DNA from 4 places in the Methylomonas sp. MED-D genome. Region 1 is predicted to be linked to each of the others. Evidence: riboswitches for the same ligand, from Rfam matches in the RefSeq annotation. Region 1 holds a riboswitch; each other region holds the start of a gene.

Region 1 (4,700 bases):
AACACCATGCTAAAGCTGATGTTGTTTTGCAGGTACCAGCCGCCCGGTGTGCCGGCCTGTCCCAAGTCGTCCCAAGCGGCTTGCCGGTTGGCGACGCTGTAACGCAAGCTGAAGTCGCCAGTCACCAGCGAACCGTTGTAGTTGCCGCGAAACAATTCCACGCCGGTCATGCCCAGACTACCGGTTCCGGTCAGAGTTTCGCTATCGATGGCGAAATTGGGCGTCGTCGCTTTTACGTAGCGATTTTGGGCCTGACCACTCGGATTGACGGCGCTGACCGGCGTGATGTCGTGAACCAGATTCACCGCCGGAATTTCGGTTCTGCTGGTATTGCCGAGATAGAAGTAGGAATCGCTGAACTGGGTGTAGTCGGATTGCGTCGTGTCGAAGTAAGCGACCAGAAACTCACCGGGCGCGCTGGAGCTGCCGCCCACCAGCACCGCCAAGGCCTCTCGGTCGTATTGGGTCGTAAACGTGCCGCCCAAATCGGCGTGCAGCGCGGTTGCGTTGGCCAGGGCCGGCATGCCGGCGCTCAACGCGGCTATCGCCGCCGCGCTATACCAGCGCGCTACTGACTGCTCGATGCGCTTAAACATGGCTAGCCTCCGAACCGAATATGGTCATTCGGCGGCCCTTGCCACCCAGAACCGCCAAGCCAGTGCCGAACAGCCAAATGGCACCGGGCAGCGGAACCGCGCTGACTTGACCGCATCCGGCAAAGCTGCCCGCGCCTAAGCAAAAGTCGCCGACATCGGCCAGCGCGCTGCCCCTCAGCATGCTGGCATTTTCCGGCGACATCGCCAGATCGCCGCTAAATTGCCAGTTATCGGCATCGATCCAGCTAATACTTAGGTTGCTGAAGTCGTAAACCGCCATCGTGAAATAAATATTGTTGTCCAGATACCAACCGCTGCCACCATGGTTTTGGCGAGCGGCATCGAAACGTACCGCGAAATCACCGTTGACCAAGCCGGCGCCGTTGGGTGGGTAGTTTGGCGCGAAGAAGCCTTGGACGCCCGCCAAACCGACTTGACCGGCGGTGCCGCCGGCCAGGTTTTCGGTATCGATGTGAAAGTCCGCCGACGTGGCTTGTTGAAAGCGTTGCGCGGCTTGACCGGCAATATCGCCGCCGATCGCGGTAATCGTGAAGGATTGGTTCAGCGCCGGAATTTCGGCGGTAGCGACTTGGCCGACCAGGGCGCCGCCACTATTGGCGGGATCGGTCGGGTCGGCCGCCACCGCGTCCCAATATGTGCTGAGGTAATAGCCACCGGCGTAAGGTGCCAGCGCGACAGCGTCCAGATTCATTGTAAACGTGCCGGAGTTCGGCGCGTTTAGAACCAAGGCCATCGCATTCGGCGACAGCGCCAACGCGGCAACCAAGGGTAGCCCGAGGCGGATTCGGTAAAAAGGCAAAATAGGCATCGCGATTCCTGTAAAAAACGTTGAGCAAGCGCCGCGCCGGCACAATCTGTCGCGGCGCTCTGATCGAACCAGCAAAAAGGTTGGCTTAATCCGCAAGGTTCTTACGGCGCGTCGCACCGACCAAGCCAATCAGACCACTACCGAACAACCAGACGGCGGTTGGCACGGGTACCGCCGCCGGAAGGTTCATCGAAAGGCTGCCGACGACTGCGTCGGTGGCGGAAATCCCCAGGAACGATCCCCAGGTCAGGCCGAATGGGCTGGGATACTTATTGCTGCCGCTTCCAAAAATCAGGTCGCCACTCAAGGTCAGTTCGCCGCCGGCGTTCACGGTTTCGCTGGTATTGGTCAGTTGCAAAAACGTGGTGCCCGAGAAAAATTGGTCGTAAGTCACCAGATTCCACACGCCGCCGATTTTTTGCAGACGAAAATCGTAAGGTGTCAATGAGCCGCTACTGGTGCCGGGTACCGACATGCGCATGCCGCCGCTGAGACCGATTTGGCCGCTGGCGGTGTTACCGACCTCCATCGTGGTCGCTTGCAGCGTGCGGTTGACGGCGGCGTAACTGGTCGTGGTGAAATTGGTGTTGATCGGTAGCGTCATGTCGATGGCCGATGCAACGCCGCCGACGGTATCGGCGGTAATGGCGATCTGGTTGTAGCTGGCATCAAAGAAGCTATCGATCCGCCAACCACCGGTGACGGCGGCTAACGCCGCGTTGTCGATTGAAATGCCGACGCTGCCGGTAACGAGCGCGGCTTCAGCGCTGGCAGGCGCGAGAAATCCGCCCAACATCGCGATGGAAAGAGCACCGGCGGTGGCTAGTTGCAATCGGTAACTGTGTTTTTGTGTCATGGCATGTCCTTAAAGGGTCGAAATAATGAAAATGTCTGGCCGCAAGGCGCACGTTTCCCGTAACGCCGGACCGAGTTTTCGGTCCGGCGCTGGAAGCGAACATGGCAGTACGGGCAACCCGGCGGTCTTTTGGTCCAAAGATCCGTGGTTTTCCGGCTCCGTCTCGCGGCGGATGTGGCGTTTTTGCCGCCGGTCCCGGCGGCTTCACTCTAGTTCCTTAAGTGATCCGTCCTTTAGCTCCGTGTGTTCAGGCGACCTAATAGCGGTACGCGATGTTGAAATACAGTTCGGTATCCGCGCCGGGTGCGACCCGGCCGTCGAAATAATCGAAAGGTCGATAATAATGTTCGCCGCTAAGGTTTTTGACGGTGGCCGCCAATTTCCATGCCGACGTTTCGTACCCCAGACTGGCGTCCACACAGTGGTAGCCGGAGGTCTTGAAGCGGTTGTCCTTGGATAAATAGGCGCCCGCGCTTAAATTCACGCCAACCCCGATTCGCCAACCGGGTAGCAAGGACGCCGGCAGTTGGTAATTCAACCACAGCCGCCCGGCCTGGTCGGGCACCTGAGGCAAACGGTTACCGGCCGGAACGCCGGCTTTATCGTCCTGGTAGCGCGCCAACGTGTACGCATAATTGCCAAGCAAATCCAGCCCTTCCGATAACCGCCAATTCAAGTCCGCTTCCGTGCCCTCGGCGCTTTGACCGCCGGAGGCGGTCGAGCGTAGCAAGGCGTCGCTCCCATCCGGCACCGCCACCCGTTCGCGGTCGATTCGGTACACGGCAAGTTGGCCGCGCCAAGTACCGTCGATATCGAATTTCAAACCGGTCTCAACGTGGCGCGCCAATTCCGGCAACGGCGTATCGGCAAACTCGACGAAGGGCTGGCCGCGCATACCTTCGCTGTAACCGGCAAACCAGGTCCAGGCTGAACCGATGTCGACGGCGACGCCCAACCGGGGCAACCATTTCTCGGCGTCGGTGCTGGTCGAGCGGCCGCTCGCGGTGTTTCGAAAATCGATGGACACCTTCCCTCTACGCAAGCCGGCCAGCAAATGTAGCCGATTGTAAAAACTGCCCTGCCATTGCAGATAGCCGCCGTAGGTCAGATTACCGATAAACTGGTTTGGCTGCGCCGGTTCGGGGACGGCATACCTTAACCCGAAGTTGGGTTGGGCAAGATCCACCAAACCGGTATTCGCCAAATCGGCGCCGACGAAGCCAATATCGTCGAGTTCGCCGCGGTCGGCACCGATGACCAAGGTGTGCTCGCTGTTTTCCGAGGCGAACTTTCCGGTCAGATAGCCGAGCACGCTGAACTCGCGTTGGCGTTGATACAGCTCGGCGTTAACCAGCCCCCATGCCGACGCTCCCAATGCGCTCAGCGGCCGATCGGCTATAAAGCCATCGTCGCCGAATAGCGTTTGCACCCGCTGATCGAAACTGGCTCGAGACACCCGGCTTTTCAGCGTGATCGTCCAGTGCTTATCCCAACGATGCTCGAACTCGCCCCAAATCGCTTGGCTGTCCGAACGGCTTTGGGGCGCATCGGCCGGGCCGATAAAGCTGTCCGGTGGGAGCCGAAACCGGCCGGCTAAGGTGCCGGTGGCCGGCAAGCCTTGATACTCGGTTTGCCGCCAATGCGACAATTTCCCGCGCAAGGTAAGCTTGTTACGATGGTTGTCGGTGAAGGTCAGGGCCGGATTCAAGTTGTAACGCTGGGTCTCGACCGCATCGACGCGGTTGCCGGCATCGGTAAATTCACCGGTCATCCGCAGCCAAACCCGGCTATGCAAAGGCTGATTGATATCGAAATTCGGTTGAAAGTAGTCGTGAGATCCCGTTCGGAAGCCGAATTCGCCGAAAGCCTCGGGCCGAGCTTGCTTGGAAATCAAATTCACGACACCGCCGACCGGGGCGCCCGAGCCGCCGGCGTAGAGCAGGGCGTTGCTGCCCTTGAGCACTTCCAGGCTGGCAACGTTAATCGTGCTTTCCCGGTCGCCGGGATTGTAATACTGGGTAAAGCCGTCCAGCAGTTGCTCGGAGGGAAAGCCGCGAATGAGCGTCCCTTCCAGGACCGGCGAATACAAGGGATTGCGCGCCACCACGCCGCTGACGTTGCTTAAGGCCTCGCTGACCGTGACGGCTTGCTGGTCGTCCAGCAGGTCGCGGGTAACGCCGGCGACTGTTTGCGGAATCCGTCGCACCGGCGTGTCGGTCAATGTGGCGCTCTGCATTCGGTCGAGGGTATACGAGGCGACATCGTCGGCCGGTTCGGCAATCGGTTTGCCGATGACCGTGACTGGCGGCAACGCAACCGGAGCCCGTCGCGGGTTGGTGGGGCGCTCCCCGGTCTCGAGCGTGATCGTACGGGCGTCCAGAAAGCGGAATGTCAACCGGCTGTTTTGCAATAGGGTGCG
Region 2 (4,700 bases), 1.1 Mb from region 1:
GGATCATCTCGGCATTCAAGTCGAATCGGAGCAGGCCTTGACCGAAATTCAGCAGGTGCTACAACAGGCGGCGATGCCCGTCATCGAGCAAAAACAGGCGGCCTGTTGCTACGCCGAGTCGGACAAATACTGGACGGTCGATCCGCAAGGCATCCCCTGGGAAGCCTTTCATTCGTTGAAAAGCATTCCGATATTCGGTAAAGACGCCGATTTGCCGACCGATAGCGCCGCGAGTTGCTGCGGTCCTTCGTCGAATTGCAGCCCTATCTGATCGAACAGTTCGAGGTTTTCCACGATGAATTTGCCAATCTGCCCGCAGCCGCGCTTGTCGTTTTTGGACCGCTTCCTAACCTTGTGGATATTTCTCGCGATGTTGCTGGGTGTGGGCATCGGCTTTGCGTTTCCGGAACAGGTGAATCGCCTGAACGCCCAGGCTTCGGTCGGTACCACCAACGTCCCGATCGCGATCGGTCTGATTCTGATGATGTATCCGCCGCTGGCGAAAGTGCGTTACGAGGAACTCGGCGACGTGTTTCGTAACGGCCGGGTGTTGGCGCTGTCGCTGGTGCAAAACTGGCTGATCGGTCCGCTGTTGATGTTCGGCTTGGCGGTCGGATTTTTAGCCGACTATCCGGAATACATGACCGGCTTGATCCTGATTGGCCTGGCCCGGTGCATTGCGATGGTGATCGTCTGGAATGACCTGGCGCGCGGCGATAACGACTACTGCGCCGGGCTGGTGGCCTTTAACAGTGTGTTTCAAGTGCTGTTTTTCGGGGTTTATGCCTGGTTGTTCGTCACCGTGTTGCCGCCGCTGTTCGGTTTGCCGGGCAGTTTGGTGGCGGTGACGATCGCCGATATTGCCCAAAGCGTGTTTATTTATCTGGGGATTCCGTTTATCGGCGGCTTCGCGACGCGTTGGCTGTTGGTAAGAGCCAAGGGCAAGGACTGGTACCAGCAGCGCTTCGTACCCAAAATCAGCCCGCTGACGCTGATCGCGTTACTGTTTACGATCGTGACGATGTTCTCGTTGAAGGGCGAATTGATCGTGCAATTGCCGCTCGACGTGTTGCGCATCGCGCTACCGTTGCTGATTTATTTCGTTGGGATGTTTCTGGTCAGTTTCGCGATGGGCAAACTGATCGGCGCCGACTACGGCCAAACCACGACCTTGGCCTTTACCGCCGCCAGCAACAACTTCGAATTGGCGATCGCGGTGGCGGTGGCTGTGTTCGGCATCGACAGCGGCGCGGCTTTCGCGGCGGTGATTGGGCCGCTGATCGAAGTGCCGGTCATGGTCGGCTTGGTGAACGTCGCGTTCGCGATTCAAAAGCGCTGGTTTGTCGGGCGCTAGTCCCGGCAGGTTTCGGCGTTCTCGCCAGCACCGGCTTTTTCGAACGATCGATCCCCCTGGAACCTCGGTTTCGGTCAATTTCTCGCAATTCGGCGTCAGCCGCCGCATGCCCTCTACATCCGGCCCTATTTATCACTGGTGATTCTCGGGCTGAGCTGGTCTAAGCCCGGACCGGCGTGCCCTTCGACAGGGCGAACGGTATTATAGGAGCCGTGTTAATAGGCCCCGCGCCGGCGGGGAAGCAAAAACACGCCATTCCCAATGCCACGGGCATCCTGACTTTGCAAGCTATAGTTTTCCCGTTTGGGAAACTCCGGTAGGCGGCGTTTTAGCGGCGACCGAGTGTTTAGCCGCGAATCGCCGATAACTGCGGTTAGCGCGTTTGCAACGCCGGGCAAAGTCAGTCCATCAGTTCTTGGTCCCCGCGACAGCGTCTAACGATTAGTACAGTTGCCCTCTCGCCGATATTCGTTTCCGGCCAATGTTAAGTCCTCCAATCGTTGAGCGGGCGGCCGATGCCGCGCGCCAAATTCGACAGTCCATGTCGGATGCGCCCAATTTAGCCTGTTAGGTACGCGGTCCGTGGCGGCAACGATTCGCCCTTAAAAAACAACGTGCTGCGGCATTCGGCGATGTTTCGGCGTATCACGCATGTAATACATTTCACGATTCTTTAACAGAGCTGTAACGGAAACTTATTGATTTGTTTGGAATAATTCGCCGCAACTGAGATGGCAGGGAGCCGCGGGATCTTGGTTGATGCGGAATTACAGGGAACAGGGAAGACCAGCGAAGGGAGCGGCAAGAGGAAGAAGGTAGGGAGTAGGTTGCAATACGGACACATGGTAGCGGGGATAGCGACACCACTCGAGGTGTTAGAAGTTTAGTGAGCAGGTAAGCGTGTAAAAGCCAAACTCGCCGCGAGGCGGGGACGGAAAGTTTCAGGTCTTGGCTTGGGTCGGTCGCCGGGGATGGCGGCGGGCGGTAGGAAGCCGACAAGCCAAGACGGCTGGGCTGTCACCTTATGTATTTTTTAAATCTTAAACATAAGGAAACCATTATGAAATCTTTAAACAAAGCCTTGTTGGCGGCGGCGATGTTCGCTGCCACCGGCGCGGCGAATGCGGCGATCAACAATACTAGCGCCGCCACAGCCGAGGCCTATTTGTCGGTTTACGACAAAAGCCAAACCTTGACGTTCACGCTGGATTTGGGGTTGTTGATGAGCGATCTGATCGCCAACGTCAACAACGACAGTTATACGCTGAGCTACGATTTGAGCCTCAATGACAACTGGAATACCTTCGCCAGCGGCATGGATGCCTCTCAGACCAAGTTCGCGATTGCCGTCGGTTACGGTTCCAAGCAGTTGATCACCGGCATGACCGAGATCGCTAAATACAACAGCTTGCAACAATCCACAGTCCCTGGTACTGCGATCAAAAACCATGCAAACCAGATCACTACCGGTCAAGTCAAAGCTACCCCTGGTGCTTCCGCCAGCGACTATGCCGCGAATCTGAGTTCACTGGTGTCTGACGCAGACACCCCGAATACCGGACAACACAATGACTTCAACAGCATCTTCGGTACGGTCAGCTTGGCCCAAGCCAATATCGCCTACGGTACCTCCGGCGACTTCTGGTACTACAACGGCACTCAAGCCCATACCCTGGCCGCCGGTAAATGGACCCTGGCCGGCAATCTGCTGAGCTTCGGTCCGGCCCCGGCCAACGTGCCGCTGCCGGCCGCGGTTTGGATGTTCGGCGCCGGCCTGATGGGCATGTTGCGCGCGACTCGCCGCAAATACGCCGCCGCATAAGCGGTATTCGGAGCGGCGTTGGCGCCGCTCCGGTTTTCACGATTGATAACTCGAGGAACTACCCATGAAAAACTTAGTATTAGGCACCGCGATCAGCGCTCTGTTGGCCGCATCAGGTGTGCAAGCCGCGACCGTCAACGATCCGATTCCGGTCGACGGCAACAACCTGCCCATCATTGATGCCAGTCAAACCAACGTGTTGTATCTGTCCGGCGCCTCCGCGGCGGTCAACTTCATCGAAAAACTGATCACCGATTCATCGGTACCGGCCGCCGATAAAGTCTGCGACACCACTAAAAAAGTCTGGAAATACAAAGATAGCCTGACCGGTTCCGACCAAAACGCTTATTTGTGCACTCGCGCTACTACCAACAGCAATGTGCCGACCAACAAGCCTTACATCTTGGTCTACAAACGTAGCGCCGGCGGTTCCGCGTTCGGCGTCAGCCCTATCATCGCCGAAGCCAACGGCGACACCGCCGCCGCCACGATCGAGTATTTGAAAATCAGCTCGGCTTGCACCTCCAATACCTTGCCGGTCGCCGGTTCGACGCTGGGTTTGATCACCTGCCCTTACGACTTGGCCGACGCCAGCAAATACAGCACCCACATCTCCGACTTCGGCATTTCCGACGTCGACCCGGGGCAATTTATCGGTAACAACGCTCCGGTCGGTTATTCGGATGTAACATCCGACGATGTCGCTAAAATGACCGTGAAAAGCGCTTCGGCGGTGACCTTCGGCGTGCCCGTCACCAAAAAACTGTATTTTGCATTGCAAGCCGCCCAAATCGCCAACGGTTCCTTGGCGGGCTGCGCGGTTGGTGCCGAAACCGAGGCCTGCATGCCTAGCCTGAGCTCGGCTCAAATCGCATCGATTCATGCGGGCAGCTGGGCGGACTGGAACCAATTGAAAGTGACCGGTTCCACCGGTTTGTACGATTGGGTCCAAGCCAATGCCGCCGCTTACTTGCCGGGTTCCTCGTTGTTGCATACCTGCCGCCGCGAAAACGGTTCCGGTACCCAAGCTCAATCCAATATCAAGTTCCTGCATGATCCTTGTACTTCGGCTGCTTCCGCGACGGCTCCGGCTTCCGACGCACTGGCCTTGGGTTTCGGCGAAGGCGACGGCTATCCGATGATCCACGAGAACAACACCTCGGGTTCGGTCGGCAACTGCTTGGACGAGCTGAACGACGGCAGCAACGCCGCCAACGGTTTCGATAACACCTACGGTGTGCGCTGGGCGGTCGGTATCCAGTCTCTGGAGAAAAAGACCGCCGTATCCAGCAACTTCCGTTTTGTTAAAGTCGATGGCGTAGCGCCGACCCTGGCTAACGTAGTCAACGGCAAATACAAGGACTGGGCGGAAAACACTTTCCAATATTGGACCGACCACTTTTCCGACGCTAACCTGAAAAAACTGACCAACGCGATCATTACTTCAGCCGGCGCGCCGGAAGTGATGGCGGCGCTGAACGCCGGTTTCACCCACACCTTTACCGCTACTCCAGGTGCATTCTT
Region 3 (4,700 bases), 1.6 Mb from region 1:
GAGAAGCATTACGGAAAAGTCACGGCGGTCGCTGGCGTCAGCTTTGAATTGCAAGCCGGGACGTGTTTCGGCTTGCTGGGTCCGAACGGCGCGGGCAAGACCTCCACGCTGGAAATGATGGAGGGCATACTCAAGCCCAGCAAAGGCGAGATCTTGTTTCGCGGCGAGCCTATCGACCGGCGTTATAGCCAACATATCGGCATTCAGTTTCAGCATACGGCCTTGCCGGACACCCTGACGGTCAAGGAATCCCTGCAACTGTTTCAAAAGCTGTATCCGCGCGGTTTGCCGCTGGAAGAGATTATCGAAGCCTGTGCCTTGCAAGACTATATCAATCGCGATTCCCGTAAATTGTCCGGCGGTCAGCGGCAACGCTTGTTGCTGGGCATCGCCTTGATCAACGATCCCGACATTTTATTTCTGGACGAACCGACCACCGGTCTGGACCCGCAATCGCGCCACAACTTCTGGAGCTTGATTCGGGAGATTAAAACGCGCGGCAAGACCATTGTGCTGACCACGCATTACATGGAGGAAGCGGAGCAGCTTTGCGACGAAATCGCCATCATGGATCAAGGCAGGATTATCGTCCAGGACACGCCACAGAATCTATTGCAGGAGCATTTCGACGGCGTACTGATCCGTTTACCGAGTGCCAGCGGCCTGGCGGACATTCCGGGCTTGCCGTTCGCGGTGACTGCCGGCGCCGAAACGGTCGAGTTCGTCACCGCCAATGTGGAAGCGGCGATCGCCCAATTGACGCGCTTGCATGTCTCGCTGGAAGGCTTGACGGTCGCCACGCCGAATCTGGAAAACCTGTTTCTTAAATTAACCGGCCACTCCTTGAGAAATTGAGATGAAGCATTTTTTGGCATTGCTAAAAGCCCGCAATATCGAATTGATCCGCGACAAAGCCACCTGGATCTGGAATTTCGTGTTTCCGGTGATTTTGATCGTCGGCATAGCGGCGATATTCGACGATCAGGACAGCGCGCTGTTTAAAGTGGGCGTGACCGGCGAGGCTAATTCGCAGATTACCGCGTTTAAGACCACCCAATATCTGCAATTCATCGACTACCCGGAACTGGATAAGGCGTTAGCCAAACTCCAGCATCATCAACTGGATATGGTGGTGCAAGGGGGGGCGGAAAACGGGTATTGGATAAACGACAGTTCCGGGCAGGGCTATCTGCTGGAAAAAGTCCTGCTGGCCGGCGATCCAGCCGCCACCTGGAAAAAGCAAGTGGTTTCCGGGCGGCGGGTACGCTACCTCGATTGGGTTTTGCCCGGCATTTTAGCCATCAACATCATGCACGGCGGTTTGTTCGGAGTCGGATTTACGATCGTCAGGTATCGCAAAAGCGGCGTGCTTAAACGCTTGAAAGCCTCGCCGGTCAACGCTTTTGAGTTCCTGTCGGCGCAAGTCGTCAGCCGGCTGGGGCTGTTGATGCTGGCGGTCGTGCTGCAATTTGTCGCGATGAACGTCTTGTTCGACTTTTTAGTGCAGGGGGCTTATGCCTTGTTGGCGCTGATAGCGGTACTCGGTTCGGTAACTTTGATCAGTCTAGGTTTGTTGATGGCGAGCCGGACCGGTAGCGAGGAGTTGGCCTTGGGCATCCTGAACCTGCTGACCTTGCCGATGATACTGCTGTCCGGGGTTTGGTTTTCGCTGGAAGGCGCACCGGCGCTGTTGCAGAACCTGACGCTGATTTTCCCGCTAACCCACATGCTGCAAGCGGCTCGCGCGGTCATGATCGACGGCGCCGGTTTGGCCGAGATAGCACCGGCGTTGATGAGCCTGGCCGCGATGACGCTGTTGTTTCTAACGACCGCCGCGCTGCGGTTTAAATGGGTGGAAGATTGAGGATCGGTCAATCCATGGAGGTCCGTGCGACTCACCGGGAGCTGGCGCATTCCGCCCGTTGATTCGACGCGGCTTAGGTTTCAATTGTTACAAATACCGGCAAATCGTTTGAATAGGTGATTTCACGCAGTTGCTGAGGCAAATCACGTGGTTTGGGTTTGTTTGGCCGTCGGTAAAAATGTTAGTCGTTGTAAAACAATGACTTTTTAATTGGCCTGGTCTTTGCTGTTAGATCAGCAACTCGGGAAATGACGATAGGTTTATGTCGGCGGGTTTGCGTTTCGCGACGCCCTCTCTAAGCCAGTATCGTTGGGTTTCGAGCCTTGGCGGCTGCCCAATGACGGCATCTTGCGCCGTTCGGAAAAGCCGCCGGAAATCTAGGAAAACCTCGCTCAAGGATTCGGGCGATGCCGCACGGAAGCGGCAATTTCGCCACATCCGCCGCGAGGCGGAGCCGGAAAGCCACGGGTCTTGGAATAAGACGGCCGGGTTGCCTTCGAACTTTGGGCTCTGCAATGGGATGTGACGCGCTTCCATCCGTATCGGGGCCTGGATTTTGCCCATTAAATCAATCTTAGATCGTTTTGTAAGGAAAACAATGAACCTATTAAACAAACACAGTTTGAAAGCGGCCTATGCCGGCGTTCTGGCAATCAGCGTATTCGGCGGCGGTCTGTTAACGGCAGGCGATGCCAACGCGGCCCTCGTTAGCGGCGTCGCGAATATGACCATCGACAATTCAGCATTTACCTCGGCCGTTGGCGGTTCCGAAGGTTGGTATATCGCCAATTTTTGGGACGAGACTTATAACGCAACGCCGATCGATCTGGACACGACCGGCGGTGTTGCTCTCAGTCAGACCGAGACCTTCAGCGTTTCGTTGCCGGTGAACGCCAATGGCACCACCATCAGCTACGGCGCGAGAAAGCAGGAGGCCACGACGATGGATGCCAGCAACACGGCGGCAGGCCAAATCGGCTTGAGCGGTGCATTTCGGATGGAACCCGCCGGTGGCGGCTCCTACCTGAACCCCGGTGATTTTTACCTGAAAAAAGCCGGTGGGACGTGGAATATCTTTACCTACAGCGCCGGTTTTAGTAGCCCCGCGCAAGATCCAGCCTTGTTCCGCTTGGTGAATGCCACCGAGTCGGTAAACGGTAACGGCGAATTATCGCTAAGCGGCGATTTGTATCTTTCCACTTTGGGTTACTCCTGGAATTTGCTGTTTAACGGCAGCACATCGGTCAAAGTGGGTACCTTCAATCTGGCGCCCGCCGCAGTGCCGCTGCCGGCCGGCGTGTGGTTGTTCGGGAGCGGATTGGTTGGCCTGTTAGGCGCTTCCAGAGGTAAATCGGGCTTATCCGCCTAAGCCTACCAGACCGCTCAACCTTCCGTCGCAAAAGGCTGCGGGGCGCTTTGCTTTCCGTTAACGGACGGGGGTAGAGCCTGAACTTGGCCGGTAAGCGACTTATTAGAAACCCAATTTTTTTCAAGGAATACGCATGAAATTTCTATACCTGATCGTGCTGTCGTTAACCCTTGCCGCGACATCCGCGCATGGCGCTACCGTATCCGGAGGTTCGCTGATTATCAATATCGATCGAGACGCTTTCGAGAACGGTATCGATTTGGATAGGACCGCTGCGCCATCCATATACGTCGAGGAATACTACGACGCTTCGCTGGCCTCAAAAACCTTTGAAGAGTTGCGCGATTACAATACGCCCGTCGATCTGACCGATTACGCGGCGAACGAAATTCCGGCCACCGGATTGAAATTTACCGTCAATGGCGCGCATGTGGCTGACAACCCGTCGGGTCGGCACAATAGCGCCACTACCTTCACGTTCGACCCTAACGACATTACCGGCACCGCGTCGGGCTCTATCGGCCTGGCCGGCGGCCTGCGCTATCGAGTGGATGTCACGCCCCCCACTAACCGGGTATTAATGGGCGACATGACGCTGACCTATAATCCCGCGGAAGCGCTAAAAACGCCGGAAAGTTCGGATTGGGTCATTTACAACACCCTCGGCTTTAAAGCGGTGGCTTTCGAGTTGTTTAACGTGGTTTCCGAGATCAACGGAAACGTGCTGTCTTTGAGCGGCGAGTTGGGTTACGGTTGGGGATTCGATCATCTTGGGGCCGGTCCGGCCCGCAATGCTAATGCGCGCATCGGTACCTTCAGCTTTCAAACCTCCGTGGTCCCGCTGCCGGCCGCCGTCTGGATGTTTATGACCGGCTTAATCGGCATGGGCGTGAGCGGTTTTCGCAACAGATCCGCTTGATCGGGATATCAGTTAACAGGAGGTTTCGATGACATGCCATCGCCTTGAAACATCAAAATACTTGACCGTGGTTTCGACGGTTTTCGCGCTGGTCGCCGGCGGATTCGTTACGCAGGCCGATGCCGCGTTGTTAAACGCGAATTCCGGAGGCACCTTCACGATGAATCTGGACCGCGATGCTTTAGCGCTCTCCAACTTCGGCTCGTTGACCCAGCCGGGATACTTTCTGGCGCAATATTTCGACACCATCGAGTCCGACTACACGGTTCGCACCGATTCGTCGTTTTACTTCAATAATCCGACGCGTGTCGAAATTTCAGCCGTGAACTTGGTACACGACATCACCCCCGTCAGTGCCAGCAACCCCAGCGGTCAGCTTTCCGGCCGCAACGTCCAAGCCACGACGCCGGACTTCTCAATCGATTCGGACACCTTGGCGGGTACCGGCACGATGGGCATGACCGGCGTCGAGATGTTTCGAGGAAGCTTTTCCGGCACCTTGCTGAACGGCGATTACTCGCTGAAATACGACCCGGAGGCGCGGCAGA
Region 4 (4,700 bases), 730 kb from region 1:
CGAAACTGGCGGCGCGGTCCAGCGAACGGCTAAAACATTTGCCGTCTAGGCAGTCGCGCCAGTTCAGATAGACGTGCCCGTCTCCGGGGCCACCGCTATGATCGACCGCTAGCTGTGCCTTATCGCCGCCTTCGCCATGAGCGTGGACCGGCGCTTCCCAACCGCGACCACCGTCCAGCGATTTAATCACCTGAATATCTTGAACAAAGGTGTAGGTCGGATCGAAATGCAGACTTTGGAAATAAAAATGGCCGAACGCGTCGACATCCAAGGTCGGATTGCTGCGTCCCTCGCCCGGCGTGATAGCGCCGCTAAAATGCCAACTCGCCCCGCCATCGGCCGAGTAGGCCCAACCGGCTTGACGAAACGACGACGCCACCGAGTCGAATTGCCGCCAAGCCGCGACAAGGTTGGTGGGATCGAGTGGATTGATCGCCAGCGCGGGCTCGTTGGCCGCGTCGCCGACAATATTATTGCCGTCCGAATCGACGTTGATTTGTATGCTGGCGTAGGCACCGAATCGGTGTGGCGCGTTCGCCGCGACCGCATTCGAGCCGGCCGCCGCGATCCACGCCGCACTACTTAACCACGCCATCGCGGAAACGCGCGTCATAGTTGGCGCCTCCGCATGCCAATGCGCGCCAAACCGCCCAAACCTGAAACAAATAGCCAAATCGAGGCCGGAACCGGTACCACCGAAGTATGCAAACTGAAATTTCCGACGATAGCATCGCGGGTGCCGAACAAATGGTCATAGCCTTCGCCCAAACCCAGTTCGCCACTCAAATCCAGCGAACCGTCGTGAATATCCAGCACGACATTGAACAAATTATAGGATTGGGAGCGAAACGACACATGATTGTACAAGGACCATGCGGAACGGCCGGATGCGCCATCCATATTGGCGGCGTCGTATTCCAGCGCGTAGTCGCCGGATAAAATGCGATTGAATTCTGATCCTGTATCGACCCGGAACCGAAACACGCCGGATAAACCAATCACGCCGGTAACGGTCGAGGCGAAATTGGCCGGATCGAATTCGATCGTGGTCGGTTTTGCGTGGCGCCCGGTCAGATTGGCGACATGCGTGCCGTTCACTGAAAACGTCAGGTTCTTAGCCGGAATTTCGGCGACGCCCGGCACGATATGATCTTCGAGAATTTGCGTGGCGGTGCGGCTATTCGCGGCCGGGGCGTCGAAAAATTCCTCCAAGTACATCGAAGGCGCGGCGGTCGCGTCAATCGCGATTGCGTCGGCGAGCGCGTCTCGATCGAGATTCACCACCATGGTACCGCCGGAAACCGTGGCGGCGGAAACAGGCGGCGATAACGCGGCCAGCAGTGCCGCGGCAACGAGCGCGCGCGACCCTATCATTTGAATATGCATAAATTTGCCAGAGGAAGTCATTTCCGTTGAGAGCCGATGCGCAAAATACCCGAACGACTTAGTCGTCCGGATATTGCGCCCGGTCAGGGTTGCCGGTTACGCGGCGAGCGGTGCCGACTTGCGACGCCGCGACGCCAGCACGCCGAACAGACCGCTACCGAACAACCACGCGGCGGCCGGCAATGGAACGGCGGCGGGAACCGGCGAAATCAGACTGAAGGTGCCGGCCATGCCGGCGGAATTGGAACCGTCGCCACCGAATAAAAAGGCCGATGTGTTGGGCGACCACCAGAGCTCGCCGGTAAAGGCCAGGCTATCGCCGTCGGTGGTAATACTGATATTACGGGTGTCGAAGGTATTGGAAGCAAAACTGACGTTGTTGGTTAAGGTCCAACCGGTGTTGGTGCCGTTGTTTCGCGCGGCGATATAAGAGAATTTGTAGTCGCCGGACAGCAGCGTGCCGGTAAAGCTACCGCGCGTCATATACACGCCATCCAAACCGACCTGACCGCTCGCGGTCAAGCTGGAGGCGTTCAGCAGATGGTCTTGATCGGACGCCCAAGTCAACGTCGTCGCTTGATTACTGCGCCCGCTGCCGCCGATATAACCGGTCGGTATCCCGGTGCCCGCCAAACTGCTTGGATTCACGTCGTAACTTAATATGTTCGGCGCCGGATAGGTATTCGTCGGAGTCGCGACCATATCGTTCGCGGTCAAGGTGTCGGCCACCGCCTTATCGAAAAAATTGGCGACGTAGTAAGAGGTAATCGAACCTTCTCCCAAGTTCAAGCCGGCCAATAAGTCGTTTGGGTCGTTGAATGCGATATTGAACACACCGCCGTTCAAGGTACCGGCGTTGGCTAGATTGGTCGCCGCAAGCGCCGCCGCGGCAAACCAGGTTTTTCCTAACGTCATTTTTTTTGATCCATGAAATTGCATATTTAATTCCTATAGGCTTGAAAGATAGATTTTCGGTAGCCGATTCGAACGCTTCGAACCGACGCTTACTCTCGTTCGAGAGGCAACCCGGCTGTCTTGAACCAAGACCCAAGGCTTTCCGGCTCCGTCTTGCGGCGGATGTGGCAAATTTACCGTCGATACCGCACCTTAAACTCGGCTCGACTCTCGCGGCCTCTCCTGATCCGCTCTTGCCGGCACACTGTCCAGATGCTGATTCCGAAAGTAATTTCCGGTGCGGCGAACAGACTCAAGCAGTTAGTGTGCCAGCCATACCTCGCTAAAACCGGGAAACGGTGACCGGCTGTCGGTGGCGCTATTGGAGTCCAGAACCGAGTCATCACTGCTAAAACCGGGGTACACAGAGAATCTGAACATCGTCGACTGCGGTCGACGGGGCGCATGAAAAGCAAACGGACAAACCCATTCGCCTATTTTTTACTGAGTGATTTCACTCAATTAATCTCAACTATAGATAAGCTAAGTTATTGAAACAAAATTAAAATTAATATTCCTACCGCAAATGCCCAATGCACTTCGCGGCGTATAACATAATTTATTAAATTTAAGATTAATTGATGCCTAAAACCGGACTGACGCCGGAAAACATCGTTTCAGCGGGACCGGCGAAACGAGGGTGCCGCAAAGAGTGGGAAAGTTATTTGCCGTAAATCAAGGCTTGCGGCTGGCGTTCCAGCCCCTCGGCCAAGTCTTTGAGCGAACGCGAGGCGTTGCGCACTTCCAGCAAGGCCTGGTTCAGCGGCGCGTCGGCGTCGGCCAGCGTCTCGACCGCATTCAGCGCGTGCCGCGATTCCTGCAGAACCTGGGTCGCGGCGGCCAGGCTTTGTTCGGCGGCGCGCAACACCGGCAGCAATTCCCGGTTGAAATCCCGCAGCGTGGCGCGGGTGTCCGTCAAAGCGCCGTTGGCGTTGCTCAGCAAGGGTTCGGTTTGCCGGTTCAGCGTCGCCATCAACTTTTGGGTTTCCTGTAAGGACTTCGCCAAGGCGGTCATCGATTGCCTGGTGTTATCCGACTGCAACAGATTGCGGATTTCGGTCAAGGTATCGGACAGATTTTTCAGGGTTTCCTCGACCGGCAATTGCTTGGCCCGGTTGATGATTTCGTCGGCGGTGTTGCGGATTTCGTCGACCGTAGTCGGCACGCTGGGCAGTTCCGGCAAATTTTTATAATCCAGTTTGACCAGATTGATCGGCTTGTCGCTGTAGAAATTCAAATCGACATACAGCAAGCCGGTCAGCAAGCTCTGGGTTTCCAATCGCGCCTTCAAGCCGGCTTCTATCATCCGTTGCGCCGCTTCCTGTTGCTGTTTCTTGGTGTGGCCGTGACTCTCTTCGCCCGAGGTGTTGCGCAGCAAGGCCGGATCGATTTCGATGACCACCGGTTTGTAGATTCGGTCGGTGTCGGTTTCCATCACCAACGAAATCTCGCTAACGTTGCCGATCTGCACGCCCTGCAGCTTAACCGGCGCGCCGACGTTCAAGCCGTTCAAGGCCGAGTCGAAGAAGATCACGAAGCGATTTTTGTCCTTGAAATAATCGCCGCCGCCGAAAATCATCACGCCCATCGTCAACAAAGTCAGCGCACCGGTCAAAAACAAACCGATCGCCAATGGATTGGCTTGCTTGCTCACAGATTACTCCGATTACGGCCACCGGCTTGCCGGGAGACCGAGGCATCACCGCGCGTCAGGAAACGCACGATATTGGGATCTTTGGATTCCGCCAACAATTGCTTGGGCGGACCGCCGGCAATCATCGTATGGGTTTCGGCATCGAGAAACACCGAATTGCTGCCGATCAGGAAAATACTATCCAAGTCGTGGGTCACCACGACAACGGTCGCCGACAAGGCCTGACTCAAACTGAGGATCAGGTCGTCGAGCAATTTGGCGGTAATCGGGTCCAGGCCGGCCGACGGCTCATCGAAAAACAAAATTTCCGGGTCCAGCGCCATGGCTCTAGCCAAACCGGCGCGTTTTTGCATGCCCCCGCTCAACTCGGACGGATAATAATCCTCGAAACCGGCCAAACCCACCAGCGCCAGCTTATACGACACGATGTCGCGGACCTTCCGGGCCGGCAGACGGGTCGCCTCGGTAATCGGCAGCGCCACGTTTTCGGCCAACGTCATCGAACTGAGCAAGGCACCGCTCTGAAACAACACGCCGGTGCGCTGCAGAATGCGCTGGCGACCGGCCGGATCGGCGGCCCACAAGGCTTGATCGCCGTAGAATACGTCGCCGGCGGCCGGCGCCTTCAAGCCTATCATGTGCCGCAATAGCGTGGTCTTGCCGCAGCCGTTGCCGCCCATCACGACAAACACGTCGCCGCGATTGA

What was found. Region 1 has a riboswitch for cyclic di-GMP ahead of ACQE3E_RS11750 (hypothetical protein). Riboswitches for the same ligand answer to the same signal wherever they lie in the genome.
Region 2: linked by a shared signal. The riboswitch ahead of ACQE3E_RS06860 (VPLPA-CTERM sorting domain-containing protein) and the one ahead of ACQE3E_RS11750 (hypothetical protein) in region 1 are both predicted to bind cyclic di-GMP.
Region 3: linked by a shared signal. The riboswitch ahead of ACQE3E_RS04575 (hypothetical protein) and the one ahead of ACQE3E_RS11750 (hypothetical protein) in region 1 are both predicted to bind cyclic di-GMP.
Region 4: linked by a shared signal. The riboswitch ahead of ACQE3E_RS08535 (PEP-CTERM sorting domain-containing protein) and the one ahead of ACQE3E_RS11750 (hypothetical protein) in region 1 are both predicted to bind cyclic di-GMP.

The regions. Positions count from the first base shown of each region.
Region 1 covers NZ_CP189965.1:2,651,040-2,655,739, forward strand. The annotation lists gene ACQE3E_RS11740 (VPLPA-CTERM sorting domain-containing protein) at 1-596, opposite strand, end outside; gene ACQE3E_RS11745 (hypothetical protein) at 589-1,425, opposite strand; gene ACQE3E_RS11750 (hypothetical protein) at 1,511-2,281, opposite strand; cyclic di-GMP riboswitch class I at 2,391-2,470, opposite strand; gene ACQE3E_RS11755 (TonB-dependent siderophore receptor) at 2,538-4,700, opposite strand, start outside.
Region 2 covers NZ_CP189965.1:1,521,698-1,526,397, forward strand. The annotation lists gene ACQE3E_RS06850 (ArsI/CadI family heavy metal resistance metalloenzyme) at 1-271, shown strand, start outside; gene arsB (ACR3 family arsenite efflux transporter) at 296-1,354, shown strand; cyclic di-GMP riboswitch class I at 2,253-2,376, shown strand; gene ACQE3E_RS06860 (VPLPA-CTERM sorting domain-containing protein) at 2,415-3,176, shown strand; gene ACQE3E_RS06865 (hypothetical protein) at 3,241-4,700, shown strand, end outside.
Region 3 covers NZ_CP189965.1:1,031,605-1,036,304, forward strand. The annotation lists gene ACQE3E_RS04565 (non-ribosomal peptide synthetase) at 1-855, shown strand, start outside; gene ACQE3E_RS04570 (ABC transporter permease) at 857-1,864, shown strand; cyclic di-GMP riboswitch class I at 2,286-2,362, shown strand; gene ACQE3E_RS04575 (hypothetical protein) at 2,463-3,233, shown strand; gene ACQE3E_RS04580 (VPLPA-CTERM sorting domain-containing protein) at 3,367-4,152, shown strand; gene ACQE3E_RS04585 (hypothetical protein) at 4,181-4,700, shown strand, end outside.
Region 4 covers NZ_CP189965.1:1,920,854-1,925,553, reverse strand. The annotation lists gene ACQE3E_RS08545 (hypothetical protein) at 1-613, opposite strand, end outside; gene ACQE3E_RS08540 (VPLPA-CTERM sorting domain-containing protein) at 610-1,374, opposite strand; gene ACQE3E_RS08535 (PEP-CTERM sorting domain-containing protein) at 1,483-2,301, opposite strand; cyclic di-GMP riboswitch class I at 2,404-2,480, opposite strand; gene ACQE3E_RS08530 (MlaD family protein) at 3,002-3,994, opposite strand; gene ACQE3E_RS08525 (ABC transporter ATP-binding protein) at 3,991-4,700, opposite strand, start outside.